3 regions of the Pseudomonas frigoris genome follow, and region 1 is predicted to be linked to each of the others. Evidence: predicted binding sites of a transcription regulator. Region 1 holds the regulator's gene; each other region holds the start of a gene.

The links. The regulator sigma-54, encoded in region 1, starts transcription at its own class of promoters, with help from an activator protein. The targets are predictions, from matches to a motif close to ANTGGCATNNANNTTGCTNT.
Positions count from the first base shown of each region.
Region 2: glnK (P-II family nitrogen regulator) is a predicted target of sigma-54. The motif match lies at 3,576-3,595, and genes of this name have one in related genera.
Region 3: ACMXYH_RS23100 (circularly permuted type 2 ATP-grasp protein) is a predicted target of sigma-54. The motif match lies at 3,716-3,735, and genes of this name have one in related genera.

Region 1 is NZ_CP180479.1:1,197,663-1,202,926, reverse strand. It holds gene ACMXYH_RS05385 (KdsC family phosphatase) at 1-279, shown strand, start outside; gene lptC (LPS export ABC transporter periplasmic protein LptC) at 287-859, shown strand; gene lptA (lipopolysaccharide transport periplasmic protein LptA) at 846-1,394, shown strand; gene lptB (LPS export ABC transporter ATP-binding protein) at 1,394-2,119, shown strand; gene ACMXYH_RS05365 (RNA polymerase factor sigma-54) at 2,304-3,797, shown strand; gene hpf (ribosome hibernation-promoting factor, HPF/YfiA family) at 3,872-4,180, shown strand; gene ptsN (PTS IIA-like nitrogen regulatory protein PtsN) at 4,193-4,657, shown strand; gene rapZ (RNase adapter RapZ) at 4,660-5,264, shown strand, end outside.
Region 2 is NZ_CP180479.1:6,789,113-6,794,376, forward strand. It holds gene ACMXYH_RS31390 (HAD family hydrolase) at 1-390, shown strand, start outside; gene sutA (transcriptional regulator SutA) at 590-913, opposite strand; gene ACMXYH_RS31400 (secondary thiamine-phosphate synthase enzyme YjbQ) at 1,016-1,441, opposite strand; gene ACMXYH_RS31405 (ammonium transporter) at 1,657-2,994, opposite strand; gene glnK (P-II family nitrogen regulator) at 3,030-3,368, opposite strand; gene ACMXYH_RS31415 (accessory factor UbiK family protein) at 3,788-4,048, shown strand; gene ACMXYH_RS31420 (BRO-N domain-containing protein) at 4,460-4,987, shown strand; gene ACMXYH_RS31425 (HigA family addiction module antitoxin) at 5,040-5,264, opposite strand, start outside.
Region 3 is NZ_CP180479.1:5,027,068-5,032,331, reverse strand. It holds gene ACMXYH_RS23130 (methyl-accepting chemotaxis protein) at 1-260, opposite strand, end outside; gene ACMXYH_RS23125 (hypothetical protein) at 439-969, shown strand; gene ACMXYH_RS23120 (PLDc N-terminal domain-containing protein) at 1,034-1,225, shown strand; gene speE (polyamine aminopropyltransferase) at 1,478-2,353, shown strand; gene ACMXYH_RS23110 (hypothetical protein) at 2,518-2,751, shown strand; gene ACMXYH_RS23105 (ribonuclease E inhibitor RraB) at 2,965-3,306, shown strand; gene ACMXYH_RS23100 (circularly permuted type 2 ATP-grasp protein) at 3,767-5,176, shown strand; gene ACMXYH_RS23095 (alpha-E domain-containing protein) at 5,189-5,264, shown strand, end outside.

The DNA of each region.
Region 1 (5,264 bases):
CAGGGGCGCGAAGACAAACTGGTGGTGCTCGACGAGCTTCTCGCCCAACTCAACCTAAGCCATGAGCAAGTTGCCTATCTCGGCGACGACCTGCCAGACCTGCCGGTGATTCGCCGCGTCGGCCTGGGCATGGCGGTGGCAAACGCTGCCAGTTTCGTCCGTGAACACGCCCACGGCATCACCCAGGCCCGCGGTGGCGAGGGTGCCGCTCGCGAATTCTGCGAATTGATCCTGCGCGCGCAGGGCCGCCTTGATGCGGCAAACGCCGCGTACCTGTGAGCCAACTATGCTGAGCAAAAAGTTTCGCAAATTCCTGGTGTTCGGTTGCATCGCAGCGATATTCGCGGCGGTCGGCTACTGGAACATCAGCCCGGAACGCTTCCTCGATCAGCCGGTGGCAAAGATCGATGAAACTGCGATCGACTATTACGCGATCAACGCCCACAGCGTGCAATACCTGCCGGACGGCAAACTGCAATACGAAATGACGTCCGACAAGGTTGAACACCTGAAAGCCACCGAAGTGACGCTGTTGACCAATCCCGACCTGAACATGTTCCGCGGCACCGAGTTTCCGTGGCATATCCAGAGCGAGCACGGCGAAGTGAATCCCGACGGCACTCAGGTCGAACTGATTGACTCGGTGCGCATCACGCGCTTCGACGAGAAAAACCGCAAGACCCTGATTACCAGCACCCGCATGACAGTGTTCCCGCAGCAGCAATATGCGCAGACCGAGCAACCCGTTAGAATCGACGGCGCTGGTGGTGTGTCGACTGGCAAGGGAATGAAAGCGTATTTGAAAGAAAGCAGGATACACCTGCTATCGAACGTAAGAGGACAGTATGAGGCTCGTTAAAACCCTCCCTATTTTGCTCGGTCTGAGCGCAGCACTGGGAAGCGTGAGCGCCTGGGCTCTGCAGACCGATCAAGCGCAGCCTATCCGCATCCAGGCCGACGACGCCCAGCTGGACGACAAGAATGGCATTGCCACCTATAAAGGTGACGTGATCATCACTCAGGGCTCGATGATCGTTAAAGGCAATACTGTGACCATCACCCGCACCCCGACCGGCGACATCGACGTGGTGACTTCGGTGGGCAACCTCGCCTATTTCGAGCAAATGCAAACCCAGGGCGACACCAAGCCTGTTCAGGGCTGGGGAGTGACTATTCAGTACCACGCCTCGCAAAACCGGGTCGTACTGATCGATCGTGCCAAAGTCATCGACAAGGACAACAACGTCACCCAAGGCGAGAAAATCGTCTACGACACGGTCAAAAAGCTTGCGAGCGCCGGTCGCGCGACGGGCAACAAGGTCACCGAGTCGCGTCCGCGCATTGACATGGTGATCCAGCCGAAGAAGAAAACCGACGAGCAAAAGGCCCAGTAATGGCAACTCTGAAAGCTCAGCATCTGGCCAAGAGCTACAAGAGCCGCCAGGTCGTGCGCGATGTCAGCCTGTCGATCGACAGCGGTCAGATCGTCGGCCTGCTGGGTCCCAACGGCGCCGGCAAGACCACCTGCTTTTACATGATTGTCGGTCTGGTACAGGCCGATCAGGGTCGCGTATTGATTGACGACATGGATGTCAGCCACCAGCCTATGCACGGTCGTGCGAAGGCCGGTATCGGCTATCTTCCGCAAGAAGCATCGATCTTCCGCAAACTCTCGGTAGCCGACAACATCATGGCGATTCTCGAGACCCGCAAGGAACTCGACAAGGCCGGTCGTCGCAAAGAGCTGGAAAGCCTGCTGCAGGAATTCCACATCAGCCACATTCGCGACAACCTCGGCATGAGCCTGTCCGGTGGTGAACGCCGCCGTGTGGAAATCGCCCGGGCACTGGCCACCAACCCGAAATTCATCCTGCTCGACGAACCATTCGCCGGCGTGGACCCGATTTCGGTGGGCGACATCAAACAGATCATCTATCACCTCAAGGCCAAGGGCATTGGCGTGCTGATCACTGACCACAACGTCCGTGAAACCCTGGATATCTGCGAAACCGCCTACATCGTCAACGATGGCCAGCTGATCGCCGAAGGTGACTCTGCCACCATCCTGGCCAACGACCTGGTCAAGGAAGTGTATCTGGGCCATGAATTCCGCCTGTAAGCACTGAGGTGTCTGGCTGGTTGCTCGGGCGCTTGCCTCGATAAAAAATCAACATTTTTTTATTGTTACAGCGCTCTAGGCAAACGCTGCAGTTTCGGGCATATAATTTGCTTATGTTTGGCGCTCCGGCGCCCTGTAGTGGATGGCGCATGTGCGCCGGCGAATAAGGTGTTAAGCCCCTGCCATGAAACCATCGCTAGTCTTGAGAATGGGCCAGCAGCTGACGATGACACCGCAGCTGCAACAGGCCATCCGCCTGCTCCAATTGTCGACCCTGGACCTGCAACAGGAAATCCAGGAGGCCCTGGAGTCCAATCCGATGCTCGAACGCCAGGAAGAAGGCGACGACTTCGATAACGCCGACCCCTTGGCCGATAAAGCCGAACAGCAACCCAACGTCGACATTCAGGAACCCTCCTACCAGGAAACCGCCCCGACGGTGGATAACCTCGAGGAAGGCGACTGGAACGAGCGCATCCCCAATGAACTGCCCGTCGATACCGCGTGGGAAGACGTCTATCAGACCAGCGCCAGCAGCCTGCCGAGCAACGATGACGACGAGTGGGACTTCACCACCCGGACATCGGCCGGCGAAAGCCTGCAAAGCCACCTGCTGTGGCAACTGAACCTGGCCCCGATGTCCGACACCGATCGCCTGATCGCCGTGACCCTGATCGACTGCATCAACAATCAGGGCTACCTGGACGAAACCCTCGAGGAGATTCTCGAAGCCTTCGACCCGGAACTGGACATCGAACTGGACGAAATCGAAGCCGTCCTGCACCGCATCCAGCAATTCGAACCTGCTGGCATCGGTGCCCGCAATCTGGGCGAATGCCTGCTGCTGCAATTGCGTCAGTTGCCCGCCAAGACGCCTTGGCTGGTCGAGGCCAAACGCCTGGTCACCGACTATATCGACCTGCTCGGCAGCCGCGATTACAGCCAGCTGATGCGTCGCATGAAGCTCAAGGAAGACGAACTGCGCCAAGTGATTGAACTGGTGCAGAGCCTCAACCCGCGCCCAGGCTCGCAAATCGAGTCCAGCGAAGCCGAATACGTCGTTCCCGACGTGATCGTACGCAAGGACAACGAACGCTGGCTGGTGGAACTGAACCAGGAATCCGTGCCACGACTGCGGGTCAATGCTCAATACGCCGGTTTCGTGCGCCGCGCCGACACCAGCGCCGACAACACCTTCATGCGCAATCAGTTGCAAGAGGCCCGCTGGTTCATCAAGAGCCTGCAAAGCCGCAACGAAACCCTGATGAAAGTAGCCACTCAGATCGTCGAGCATCAGCGCGGCTTTCTTGAATACGGCGACGAAGCCATGAAACCGCTGGTCCTGCATGACATCGCCGAAGCGGTGGGCATGCACGAGTCGACGATTTCACGGGTGACAACGCAGAAATTCATGCATACCCCACGGGGCATATATGAACTGAAATACTTTTTCTCCAGCCACGTCAGCACCTCCGAGGGCGGTGAATGCTCGTCCACGGCGATCCGCGCGATCATCAAAAAACTGGTTGCCGCGGAAAATCAGAAAAAGCCGTTGAGTGACAGCAAGATCGCTGGTTTACTGGAGGCACAAGGCATTCAGGTGGCTCGCCGCACCGTCGCCAAGTACCGCGAATCCCTCGGGATCGCGCCTTCGAGCGAACGCAAGCGGTTGATGTAGAGCCACGCCACAGCGTTCCAGTGGCAGGCATTTCTGCCTGCCGCTTTATGCACTGGCAACGAAGGAGAAGCTGTATGCAAGTCAACATCAGTGGACACCAACTGGAAGTGACCGAACCTCTTCGCACCTACATCGGCGAAAAACTCGAACGATTAGAGAGGCATTTCGACAAGATCACCAACGTGCAGGTCACGATGACGGTCGAAAAGCTCAAGCAGAAAATCGAAGCCACGCTGCATATTCCCGGCAATGAAGTAGTCGCAAACGCGGAGCATACCGATATGTACGCGGCGATCGACGCACTGACCGACAAGCTGGATAAACAACTCAAAAAGCATAAGGAAAAGACCCAAAGCCTCCTCCAGGGCGCGACCGGTCGTTAACACTCCCAACCCATGATCCGACTTGAAAGCATCCTGACCCCCGGCCGTTCCCTCGTGAACGTGCCGGGTGGCAGTAAAAAGAAAGCCCTCGAGCAAATTGCCAACCTTATCCACAAAGAAGTGCCGGATCTGGAGATGCAAGATGTCTTCGAGGCTCTGATTGCCCGTGAAAAACTCGGCTCAACCGGTTTTGGCAATGGCATCGCCATTCCCCACTGCCGCCTGAAGGGCTGCACCTCGCCCATCAGCGCCCTGATGCACCTTGATGCACCCATTGATTTCGACGCCATCGACGGTGCCCCGGTTGACCTGCTGTTCGTTCTGCTGGTCCCGCAAGCCGCTACCGATGCGCACCTGGAGTTACTGCGCCAGATCGCCAGCATGCTCGACCGCAAGGAAGTGCGCGAGAAACTGCGCAGTGCCCCGAGCAATGAAGCCTTGTATCAGGTTGTCCTGGACGAGCAAAACGGTCACTAATCATGCGCTTGATCATCGTCAGTGGCCGCTCCGGCTCAGGTAAAAGTACCGCACTCGATGTTCTCGAGGACAACGGCTACTACTGCATCGACAACCTGCCCGCCGGTCTGTTGCCGGAACTGGCCGAACGCGCGTTGATTCACACCGAGCTGGCACAACCGCTGGTTGCCGTATCCATCGATGCGCGTAACTTGCCGAGTCACTTGTCGCGGTTTCCCGAATTGCTGGAAGAAGTGCGCAGCCGGCATATCCAGTGTGATGTGCTTTATCTGGACGCCGACGAAGAAACCTTGCTCAAACGTTTCTCGGAAACCCGCCGTCGCCACCCGCTGAGCAATGCCAATCGCTCGCTGGCCGAGGCCATCAACGATGAGACCGCCCTGCTCGGGCCGATTGCCGACCTCGCCGATCTCAAAGTAAACACCACCAACCTGAACCTGTATCAGCTGCGAGATACCATCAAGCTGCGCCTGCTGAACCAGCCGGAACCCGGTACGGCGTTCTTGGTGGAGTCTTTCGGCTTCAAGCGTGGCATGCCGGTGGACGCTGATCTGGTGTTCGACGTGCGCTGCCTGCCGAACCCTTACTGGAAGCCAGAGTTGCGCGA
Region 2 (5,264 bases), 1.2 Mb from region 1:
GACATCTTCCCGGAGGTGCAACCGACCCTGGAGACTCTGGCCAATCACTACGCGCTCGGCGTGGTCACCAATGGCAACGCCGATGTGCGCCGGTTAGGGCTGGCGGATTACTTCAAGTTTGCCTTGTGCGCCGAAGACATCGGCATCGGCAAGCCGGATGCGCGACTGTTTCATGAGGCGTTGCAGCGTGGTGGTGCGACGGCCGAGACGGCCGTGCATATCGGCGATCATCCGGGTGACGACATTGCCGGCGCCCAGCAGGCGGGATTGCGCGCGATCTGGTTTAACCCGACGGGCAAAGTTTGGGAAGCCGAGAAGGCACCAGATGCCGAGATACGCAGCCTGAGCGAGTTGCCGGCGTTGTTGGCCCTCTGGAACGCCCAACATTGATCCTGTTTAGTACAAAATCAAATGTGGGAGCGGGCTTGCTCGCGAAAGCGGTGTGTCAGTCGACATCAATGCTGACTGACACGGCCCCTTCGCGAGCAAGCCCGCTCCCACAGGGGATCACTGCAAATTCCAGATTTTTACACTGCCCATAAAAAAGCCCGCAGCGACGGCGGGCTTTTTCAGCAAGCAAGTAGCAGGCTCAGATAGGCCGGCTGCCGTACTTGTTGTCAGGCTTCTTGGGCGGATCGGCGACCACATTGGCCTCCACTTCCTGCACCTTGCCGCCCTTGGCCAGGAACTCATCCATGGCCCGCGCCAGAGCGTCACGCTCCTTGTTTTTTGCTTCGACGCTCGGCAGCTCATCGACCGATACCGCTGCCTTGGCTTTGCCTTTGGCGGTCGGAACGGGCGTTTCACCGCCATCGTCGTCAGCAACGTCTTCCGCTGCTGTTTCCAGACCTTCTTCGGTTTCGTCGTCGTCGCCTACTTCGAGGTCGTCGTTTTCCAGATCATCGTCGCTCATGTTCTACCTCATGACTTGCGAAAAGCAGATTAGTTATAGCCCAGCTTCGCCGTCTGTCGAAGGCCGCCGGAAAAAATTCTACAACCGCTGGCAACCAGCGGTTTATGCCTCTTCACCGTGCACGGTGGCGAGGACTTTACGGGCACCGCCAAAATCACGGTGCTCGCCCAGATAAACGCCTTGCCAGGTCCCCAACGCCAGTCGGCCTGCCGAAATCGGCAAACTGAGCTGACAGCCAAGCACGCTGGCCTTGAAGTGCGCCGGGAGGTCGTCCAGGCCTTCGTCGTTATGCTCATAGCCGTCTGTTCCTTGTGGGATCAGACGATTGAAAAATCGTTCGAAGTCGCGACGTACCGCCGGATCGGCGTTCTCGTTGATGGTCAACGACGCCGAGGTATGCTGCAGCCACAAATGCAACAGGCCGACCCGACATGCCTTGAGTTCAGGCAGGCCGGCGAGTAACTCGTCTGTTACCAGATGAAAGCCCCGGGGCCTCGCCCGCAGGGTAATCAGAGTCTGTTGCCACATACAGTTCTCCGCACGTTCGGGGCGCATTCTAGCGCGCTCTGGGAAAAAACAAAGGCCCTAATATTCCTTCAATCATGTAAGCCATTGGCCGCAGAAAAACGCTCGTCGTAAACGCCACTAAACGTGTACGAAAAAACCTTTCAGCAGTTCCTTCACTGACAAACTCCAGACAAAAAAATGCCCGGCAAGCCGGGCAAGTTTTTTTGTGCGCGTACTTACAAGTTGTAGCCGCGTTCGTTGTGGAGTGCCAGATCGATGCCGACCGCCTCTTCTTCCTCAGTGATACGCAGACCCATGACGGCGTCCAGCACTTTGAGAATGATGAAGGTGACGATCGCGGTGTAGATCACCGTGAAGCCCACGCCTTTGCACTGAATCCAGACTTGTGCGGCGATGTCGGTGACGGTGCCGAAACCACCCAGCGACGGTGCAGCGAAGACACCGGTCAGGATCGCGCCGAGGATACCGCCGATACCGTGCACGCCGAAGGCGTCCAGGGAGTCGTCATAGCCGAGTTTGCGTTTCAGGGTGGTGGCGCAGAAGAAGCACACCACGCCGGCAGCCAGACCGATGACCAGAGCGCCCATCGGGCCGACGGTGCCAGCGGCTGGCGTGATTGCAACCAGACCGGCCACAACACCCGAAGCGATACCCAGGGCACTTGGTTTGCCGTGAGTGATCCACTCGGCGAACATCCAGCCCAGTGCGGCGGCGGCAGTTGCGATCTGGGTCACCAGCATCGCCATACCGGCAGTGCCGTTGGCCGCTGCGGCGGAGCCGGCGTTGAAGCCGAACCAGCCAACCCACAGCATGGCAGCGCCCATCAGGGTGTAACCGAGGTTGTGCGGCGCCATCGGGGTGGTCGGGAAGCCTTTACGTTTGCCCAGTACCAGGCAGGCGATCAGACCGGCCACACCGGCGTTGATGTGCACCACGGTGCCACCGGCGAAGTCCAGCACGCCCCAGTCCCACAACAGGCCGCCGTTACCGGACCAGACCATGTGCGCGATGGGTGCATAAACCAGAGTGAACCAGACGCCCATGAAGATCAGCATGGCGGAGAACTTCATCCGCTCGGCGAAGGCACCGACGATCAGCGCAGGGGTGATGATGGCGAACGTCATCTGGAAGGTGACGAACACCGCTTCAGGGAACAGCGCCGCAGGCCCGGTCAGGCTCGCTGGCGTGACACCGGCGAGGAATGCCTTGCCCATGCCACCGAAGAACGAGTTGAAGTTGATGACGCCCTGTTCCATGCCGGTGGTGTCGAACGCGATGCTGTAGCCATAAATGACCCACAGGATGCTGATCAGACCGGTAATGGCGAAGCACTGCATCATCACGGAAAGAATGTTTTTGGAGCGAACCATGCCGCCGTAGAACAGCGCGAGGCCGGGAATGGTCATGAACAGCACGAGGGCTGTCGAGGTCATCATCCAGGCAGTGTCGCCGGAGTTGAGGACTGGGGCTGCCACTTCGTCTGCCGCCATGGCCAGGCCGGGCATTACGAGGGACAACAGGGCTCCTAGCCCTGCGAATTTACGCAGAGTCATATTGTTTTCTCCTGGGGCGTTGGGTTTGTGGCGGCTTAGATTGCGTCGGTATCGGTTTCGCCGGTACGGATGCGAATCGCCTGCTCCAGATTGACCACGAAGATCTTGCCGTCACCGATCTTGCCGGTGTTGGCAGCCTTGGTTATCGCCTCGATAACCCGGTCAAGATCCTTGTCGTCAATGGCGACGTCGATCTTCACCTTTGGCAGGAAATCGACCACGTATTCCGCGCCGCGATACAGCTCGGTGTGACCCTTCTGCCGACCGAAGCCTTTGACTTCAGTAACGGTAATGCCCTGCACGCCGATCTCGGACAGCGACTCGCGTACGTCGTCCAGTTTGAACGGCTTGATGATGGCAGTGACTAGCTTCATGAAAACTCTCTCCCGAATTGGTGGACTTGCCCCAGGAAAACAAACCCGACTCAAGTCTAAGCGCAGTGCCTGGCTTTGTAACGCATCGTCGGCCTTACCTGCCCGTCCGACGCCTGCTAACCACTCCGCACGAAACACTTGCCCCCGTTCCGCTTGGCGCACTGCATTCGTCACAGCGACTGCATCAGTGCATGGGTCACTACCGACTAAGCAGAAAGCTTGCCATCTCGCCGAAACCCACTGGTTTCAAGCCTTTGGCCGCTGCTGCAAGCGGCTTCGCGCAAATGGCCCGACGGATACGCACAACAACAGTGCACAGCCGTCCGTCCCCATGCGCAAAAAGCGTGCACCCCTGACTGCGAGATTGACTATAGACACTGCGTGATACACTGCCCGCCATTGTTGACAGGACATTTCCCATGCTCGCGCCCAAAGACTTCCTCGATGCCCTGAGCGGCACCGCCTCCCGCCTCTTCAGCGGCGACACCCCACTGCCGAAAAGCGAAATCGAAAGCCAGTTCAAGGCGCTGTTGCAGAGCGGCTTCAGCAAGCTGGACCTGGTGAGCCGGGAAGAGTTTGATAGCCAGATGGTCGTGCTGGCACGGACGCGGGCACGGTTGGAGAGTCTTGAGGCGAAGGTTGCGGAGCTGGAAGCGAAGCTCAATCCACCGGCCGAGTAACGCCGCAGATCCCACTTTGAAATCCGATCTAATGTGGGAGCGGGCTTGCTCGCGAATAAGGTCGGAACGACCTTCAGATTTACCTGTAGGAACTGCCCAACGCTGCGATCTTCTGATCTGCCGCCCCGCCACCATCTCGGCAACGTCCTACAAAGATCACCACCGCCGTCCGATAGCGTCGCAAAGCCCAGGTTCCTAAGCTCATCCTCAGCTGAATATTCAGCACTGGGTTTGGCGACCTGGAAGCTTAAGGTGCACGACGACCATCTCTCGAGTTATGGCGGCTGTGCGTGGGAGACCTTCGGGTCTGCCGGGTTCCTTTTGCTCCGGTTCGCCAACCCGCGTACAGCTGCCACCCCAATCGTTTGGCGACGATTGACGGCAGCCTCTTTAGCAAAAGGAGCTGTATCAATGAATAGCGATGACGCTTATCTGTCCCCACACGTCTTCACCCGCCACAAACTCCACCTCCACACCCTACTGTTGGAAAACCAAGCCTGGTTCTGCGCCCGAGACCTGGGCCGATTGCTTCGCCTGTTCCTCGACGAACGCGCCGTCCGTAAACTCGATCCCGACCAGCACCAGACCTTACGGATACTCATCCACGGCACCATCGAAAACACCCTGCTAATCAGCGAGTCCGGCGTCTACGCCCTACTCGTCTACCACTACTGCCCCGAATACCGAGGCCTGCGCGAATGGCTAACCCACAACGTAGTGCCAGCCCTCAGAGACGCCCAACAACCCACCTCAACCGAACGCCCGATCCTGAGCCTGCTGAACTGGCCAGAGATGTCGTTGAGTTTGCTGCACTGGAATAACCAACCGTGGATTAGGTTGCAGGATGTTCCGCAGATGCTGGCGGATAGTGAACGGCCGCAGCCTGCAGTCAATGCACCTTGGTGGAAGCGTGCTTCCCGAATACTCCAGGCATTCTGAACGACAAAAAAAACCCCACGTTATAGCGTGGGGTTCGTTCAGGAATTGAGGATCAGGCGCAGTGCGGAAGCCGCTCAACCTGATCCCGGATCGCTGCCCCTCGCTCAATCTCGGCTTTGCGCAAATCGTAAGTCGATTGCAGGTTCAGCCAAAATTCCGGGGTCGTGTCCAGACAGATAGATAGCCTTAGAGCCATATCAGCGCTGACACCCCGACGCTGGAGCACGATGTCGTTCACCGTTGGTGTCGAAACGCTCAATGCTCTAGCCAAGGCTGC
Region 3 (5,264 bases), 3.0 Mb from region 1:
AGTACCGGCTGCCCGTTCAGCAGCGGTGCCTGCCCGCGACTGAAAGTCAGCACGTTATCGGCGTTGGGGAGCGGCTGCCCGGCGGGCCAGGCGTTGAGCAGTCGCGCCTGGGCTTGTGCCGATGCCTGATAAGCATGGCTGCGGGCCTGTTGTTCGAGCTGTACGGCGTACAACACCAGCAGCAAGGTCGTGACGAAGGCGACGGCGTTGACCGCCCAGAATTTGTATTTCAGCGAGATATTGCTAAGCCAGGCACCCATGGAGGTCTTCTCTGATAGCGGAAACAGTTTCGGCAAGGTGCCAGTATTGTGCCGCTACTCAGGGTGCCGGGTCTTGATGTGGGTCAACAATCCCGGCCATGCTCGCGCACAGGAATTGCGGGGCGTAATGCGCTATCCTTCGCGCCTTCAAATTTCCCTCGCTACAGGATTCCGCCCCATGAAAGCCGCACTCGTCGAACTCATCAGCAAAATAAGCTCCGGGTGCATGAGCGATGACGAAATCCTGAAAGTCGCTGACGAAGCGGCCCAGGCCTACGCCGATCCCGAGGCTTTTCTGACGGCCAATCCGGATATCAACTACGACGAAACGTTCCCGATTCCGCTGGGCGAGTGGGTCGTCATCGGCAGTCTTCCGGAGACCGTGCTGTTCCAGGCCGACACCTACATGGACCTGTTCGCCCAGATCGTCGCCTCGTTCGGGCCCGGGGTTGATTTCAATATCAAGCCCAAGCAACTGGCCAAGACTGAAGCCCTGACCGCACTCAATCGCATTCAGGTGCAGATGGGCAGCATGAACAAGGAAAACGGTGGTTACACGCTGATGAACTTCAGTCAGTTGCTCGACGACGAACTGCAAGTGGTGCTGGTCTACGGCAACGACGTGCCGCGCGTACTCGAGTTGTGCGCCAAAGTCGGCATCGCTGCCGCGCCCTCGCTGGAAGCCCTCAAAATCGCCGTCCACGTTTAAAAAACGGAACCCTCGCAAGGCCCGGCTATCCTAAGAGTGCAAACCACTCTTAGGGAGCGACACCATGGGTTCCACGTTCAACGGTCTGATTGGCCTGATTATTCTTGCCCTGGATATCTGGGCGATCATCAACGTGCTCAAAAGTGGTGCCGACACAGGGATGAAAATCATCTGGGTGCTGCTGATCCTGCTGCTGCCGGTGCTGGGCCTGATCATCTGGGCCATTGCCGGGCCACGGGGCAACGTCCGAGTCTGACCGGTTTCCCGGAAACAACACCGAACCTGTGGGAGCGGGCTTGCTCGCGAAGGCTGCGTCACATCCAATATATATGTGACTGACATACCGCTTTCGCGAGCAAGTCGGATCGCCGCACCGCCGCTTCCACATTCGACCTGTCATGTTCCGCAACGTAGAATTCTCGCCTTTCCCGGGGCAATCGAGCTGATCGATTGGCCATCATGGTCGGGTAACCGTCCGTTGCCACCCGCATTCATCGGAGCACTTCCCATGAGCAACACCCCGACCAGCGAGTACCTGGAAACCCTCTACGAAGGCTACGGCCAGCGTTTTCGCATGGAAAAACTGCTGCACGAAGTGCGCACCGAACACCAACACCTGGTGATTTTCGAAAACCCGCGCATGGGCCGCGTCATGGCGCTGGACGGCGTGATCCAGACCACTGAAGCCGACGAATTCATCTACCACGAGATGTTGACCCACGTGCCGATCCTGGCGCATGGCACCGCCAAGCGCGTGCTGATCATCGGTGGCGGTGATGGCGGCATGCTGCGTGAAGTGGCCAAGCACCGCAGCATCGAGCACATCACCATGGTCGAGATCGACGGCACCGTGGTCGACATGTGCAAGGAATTCCTGCCGAACCACTCCAAAGGTGCGTTCGCTGATCCACGCCTGAACCTGGTGATCGACGACGGCATGCGTTTCGTCGCCACCACCACCGAAAAATTCGACGTGATCATTTCCGATTCCACCGACCCGATCGGCCCGGGCGAAGTGCTGTTCTCGGAAAACTTCTACCAGGCCTGCCGTCGCTGCCTGAACGAAGGCGGCATCCTGGTGACCCAGAACGGCACGCCGTTCATGCAAATCGAAGAAGTCAAAACCACCGCCGGGCGCCTGCGCAGCCTGTTCCCGGACTGGCACTTCTATCAGGCGGCCGTGCCGACCTACATCGGTGGCGCCATGACCTTCGCATGGGGCGCGACCAATACCGCCTATCGCAAATTGTCCCGCGAAACCCTGCAGCAGCGCTTCGCCGGCAGCGGCATCATCACCCGCTACTACAATCCGGAAATCCACATCGGCGCGTTCGCCTTGCCGCAATACGTCCTGCAGGCTGTGAACAAGCCTAGCAACGACTGATATCGAGCAAGCCAGAAAAGGGCCCTCTCAGGTTGTGTGAAAACACACCGCAGTTGGCCCTTTTTTCATGCTTCACTTATAGAAGGTCCGGTTGAACGATTGGCCGGGGAAGAATGTCGAGATACATGTAAGCCCATCCATGGGTTTTATCGAGGAGGCACCTGATGCAAAAGTGGAAAGTCACTTTCGTTGATGATCACGGTGAACAAGTTGACGAGGTGTTCGAAAGCGATGAATGCCCGAACAATGAACAAGCCGCGAAGCTCATTCGCGCCCGGTGTCTGCCTGTGGCTGCCGAACTGGACCTCAACGATCTGGAAGGGCGCACCGATGATCCGACTGTCAAAAGTCTGAAGACCCAGTACAGCATTGAAATCCTCAGCATCACGCCAATCTGAACATCTCCTGTCACATTCCTAACCAGGCCTTGGCAGCGGCTCTATCTTGAGGCTACTCTGCAATCGAGATCAGCGAACGGATCGCTAAGGTCTGGTCTTGTCAGCTACATGCTTGCTTCCCACCGGCAACGTTGTTGCCGCATCGCTCGCCCCATTCGGTTGCGAGTGCCGGGAATACGGAAAGTCTATCCATCAGTCTGAGGGGGACGTTTCATGAGCACAGCCTATCAAGAAGACATCAGCACCAGCGTCTTGCGCCGCATGAAAGAAGGCGGCTTCGACTTTTCACGATTCCATCCCATCGAGTTCTACGCCATTTTCCCGGACGAGGAGCGGGCGCGCAGGGCGGCAGGGCATTACTGTGGTGAATCCTTGAATGCACAAATCAGCGTGCGCGACGACGGCGCGTGGTACCTGGAACTGAGCAAAGTGATGTACGCCACCTATGACGGCATCGGCGATTTTGAGCAGAATTTCGAGGCGGTGGTCGAGCCTTTGGGCGGCATCATCGAAGGATGGGGCGTGAAGCAGGAGGTACGAGGGCGACTCGCATAACTTATGAACAGTGACAACACTCAGCAACGGCTGACCTTCGGGTTGGCCGTTTTCGTTTGTGGGTTTGGAAAGATCAAAAGATCGCAGCCTCGTTTCACCTGTAGGAGCTGTCGAGTGAAACGAGGCTGCGATCTCTTGATCGTGTTTTTGATTCATAACGTTTCAAAAACGCAAAAAAAAGCCGCCTGAACAGGCGGCTAAAGGGAAGTTCATCAAGTTTTCCAGCGAATGCGCGGATTATCCGCAGCGACTCCCGGGCAGTGAAATCAACTCTGGCTATGCTGGTGAGAGGCGACAACATTGCTTCGCAATGAAGCGGGGGCGATCAGCTGGGGGCATTTACCGCACAGGATTGGTGCGGTGCGTGCGGTGCGATTATCCAACTGATTGATATCAAAGCGTTTATGCCGATGGCACGGGCTTTGCGAAGCCCAGATGTCCGGGTGACAAGGAGTACGGCATGATCCGCACCTATTTTGATGAGATGTACGATGCCGGCGGCCAGGTCCGCCCGCATTATCGGGAGTTTGCCCGTTGGCTGGCCGAAACGCCTGACGAGCTTTTGGCACAACGGCGACGCGAGGCCGATCTGTTATTTCATCGCGCCGGGATTACATTCACGCTCTATGGTGATGAGCAAGGGACAGAGCGCCTGATTCCCTTCGACACCATCCCCCGCAGCATCCCCGCCAGTGAATGGCGAGTTGTCGAGCGCGGCTGCATTCAGCGGGTCAAGGCGTTGAACATGTTCCTCGCCGACCTCTATCACGAGCAGCGCATAATCAGGGCAGGCATCATTCCGGCCGAGCAGGTGCTGGCCAACGAGCAATACCAGTTGGCGATGCAAGGGCTGGATTTGCACCGCGATATCTATTCCCACATCTCCGGTGTCGATCTGGTGCGCGATGGCGACGGCACGTACTACGTGCTTGAAGACAATCTTCGTACACCGAGCGGCGTCAGCTACATGCTGGAAGACCGCAAGATGATGATGCGGCTGTTCCCCGAGTTGTTCGCGGCCCAGCGCATTGCCCCTATCGACCACTATCCGAACCTGTTGCTCGACACCCTGAAAAGCTCCAGCCCGATTGATAACCCGAGCGTGGTGGTACTGACGCCGGGTCGTTTCAACAGCGCGTTCTTTGAACATGCGTTTCTGGCGCGGGAAATGGGCGTTGAGCTGGTGGAAGGCGCGGACCTGTTCGTGCGGGATGACAAGGTGTTCATGCGCACCACGGACGGGCCGAAAGCCGTCGATGTGATCTACCGTCGCCTCGACGATGCATTCCTTGATCCGTTGGCGTTCAACCCGGACTCGATGCTTGGCGTTCCAGGGCTGCTGTCGTCGTACCGCTCCGGCAATGTCGTGCTGGCAAATGCCATCGGCACCGGGGTCGCGGACGACAAGTCGGTGTATCCATTCGTCACGGACATGATCCGTTTCTACCTGGATGAAGAGCCGATTCTGAAGAATGTGCCGACGTGGCAGTGTCGTAATCCCTCTGAATTGTCCCACGTACTGGCCAATCTTCCGGAATTGGTGGTCAAGGAAACCCAGGGCTCCGGCGGTTACGGAATGCTGGTCGGGCCGGCGGCGACGGCGGCGGAAATCGAGTCTTTCCGCGCGCGGATCAAAGCCAAGCCCCATGCGTACATCGCGCAACCGACGTTGTCCCTGTCGACCTGTCCGACCTTTGTCGAAAACGGCATCGCTCCACGCCACATCGACCTGCGTCCGTTTGTATTGTCTGGCCGCGAAACCCGGGTTGTGCCTGGCGGTTTGACCCGTGTTGCCCTGCGCGAAGGCTCTCTGGTGGTGAATTCATCCCAAGGCGGCGGAACCAAGGACACCTGGGTGGTCGAGGATTGAAGGAAGCCTGCCATGTTAAGTAGAACTGCCTCGGATTTGTATTGGATGTCGCGTTACCTGGAGCGGGCGGAAAACCTCGCACGGATGC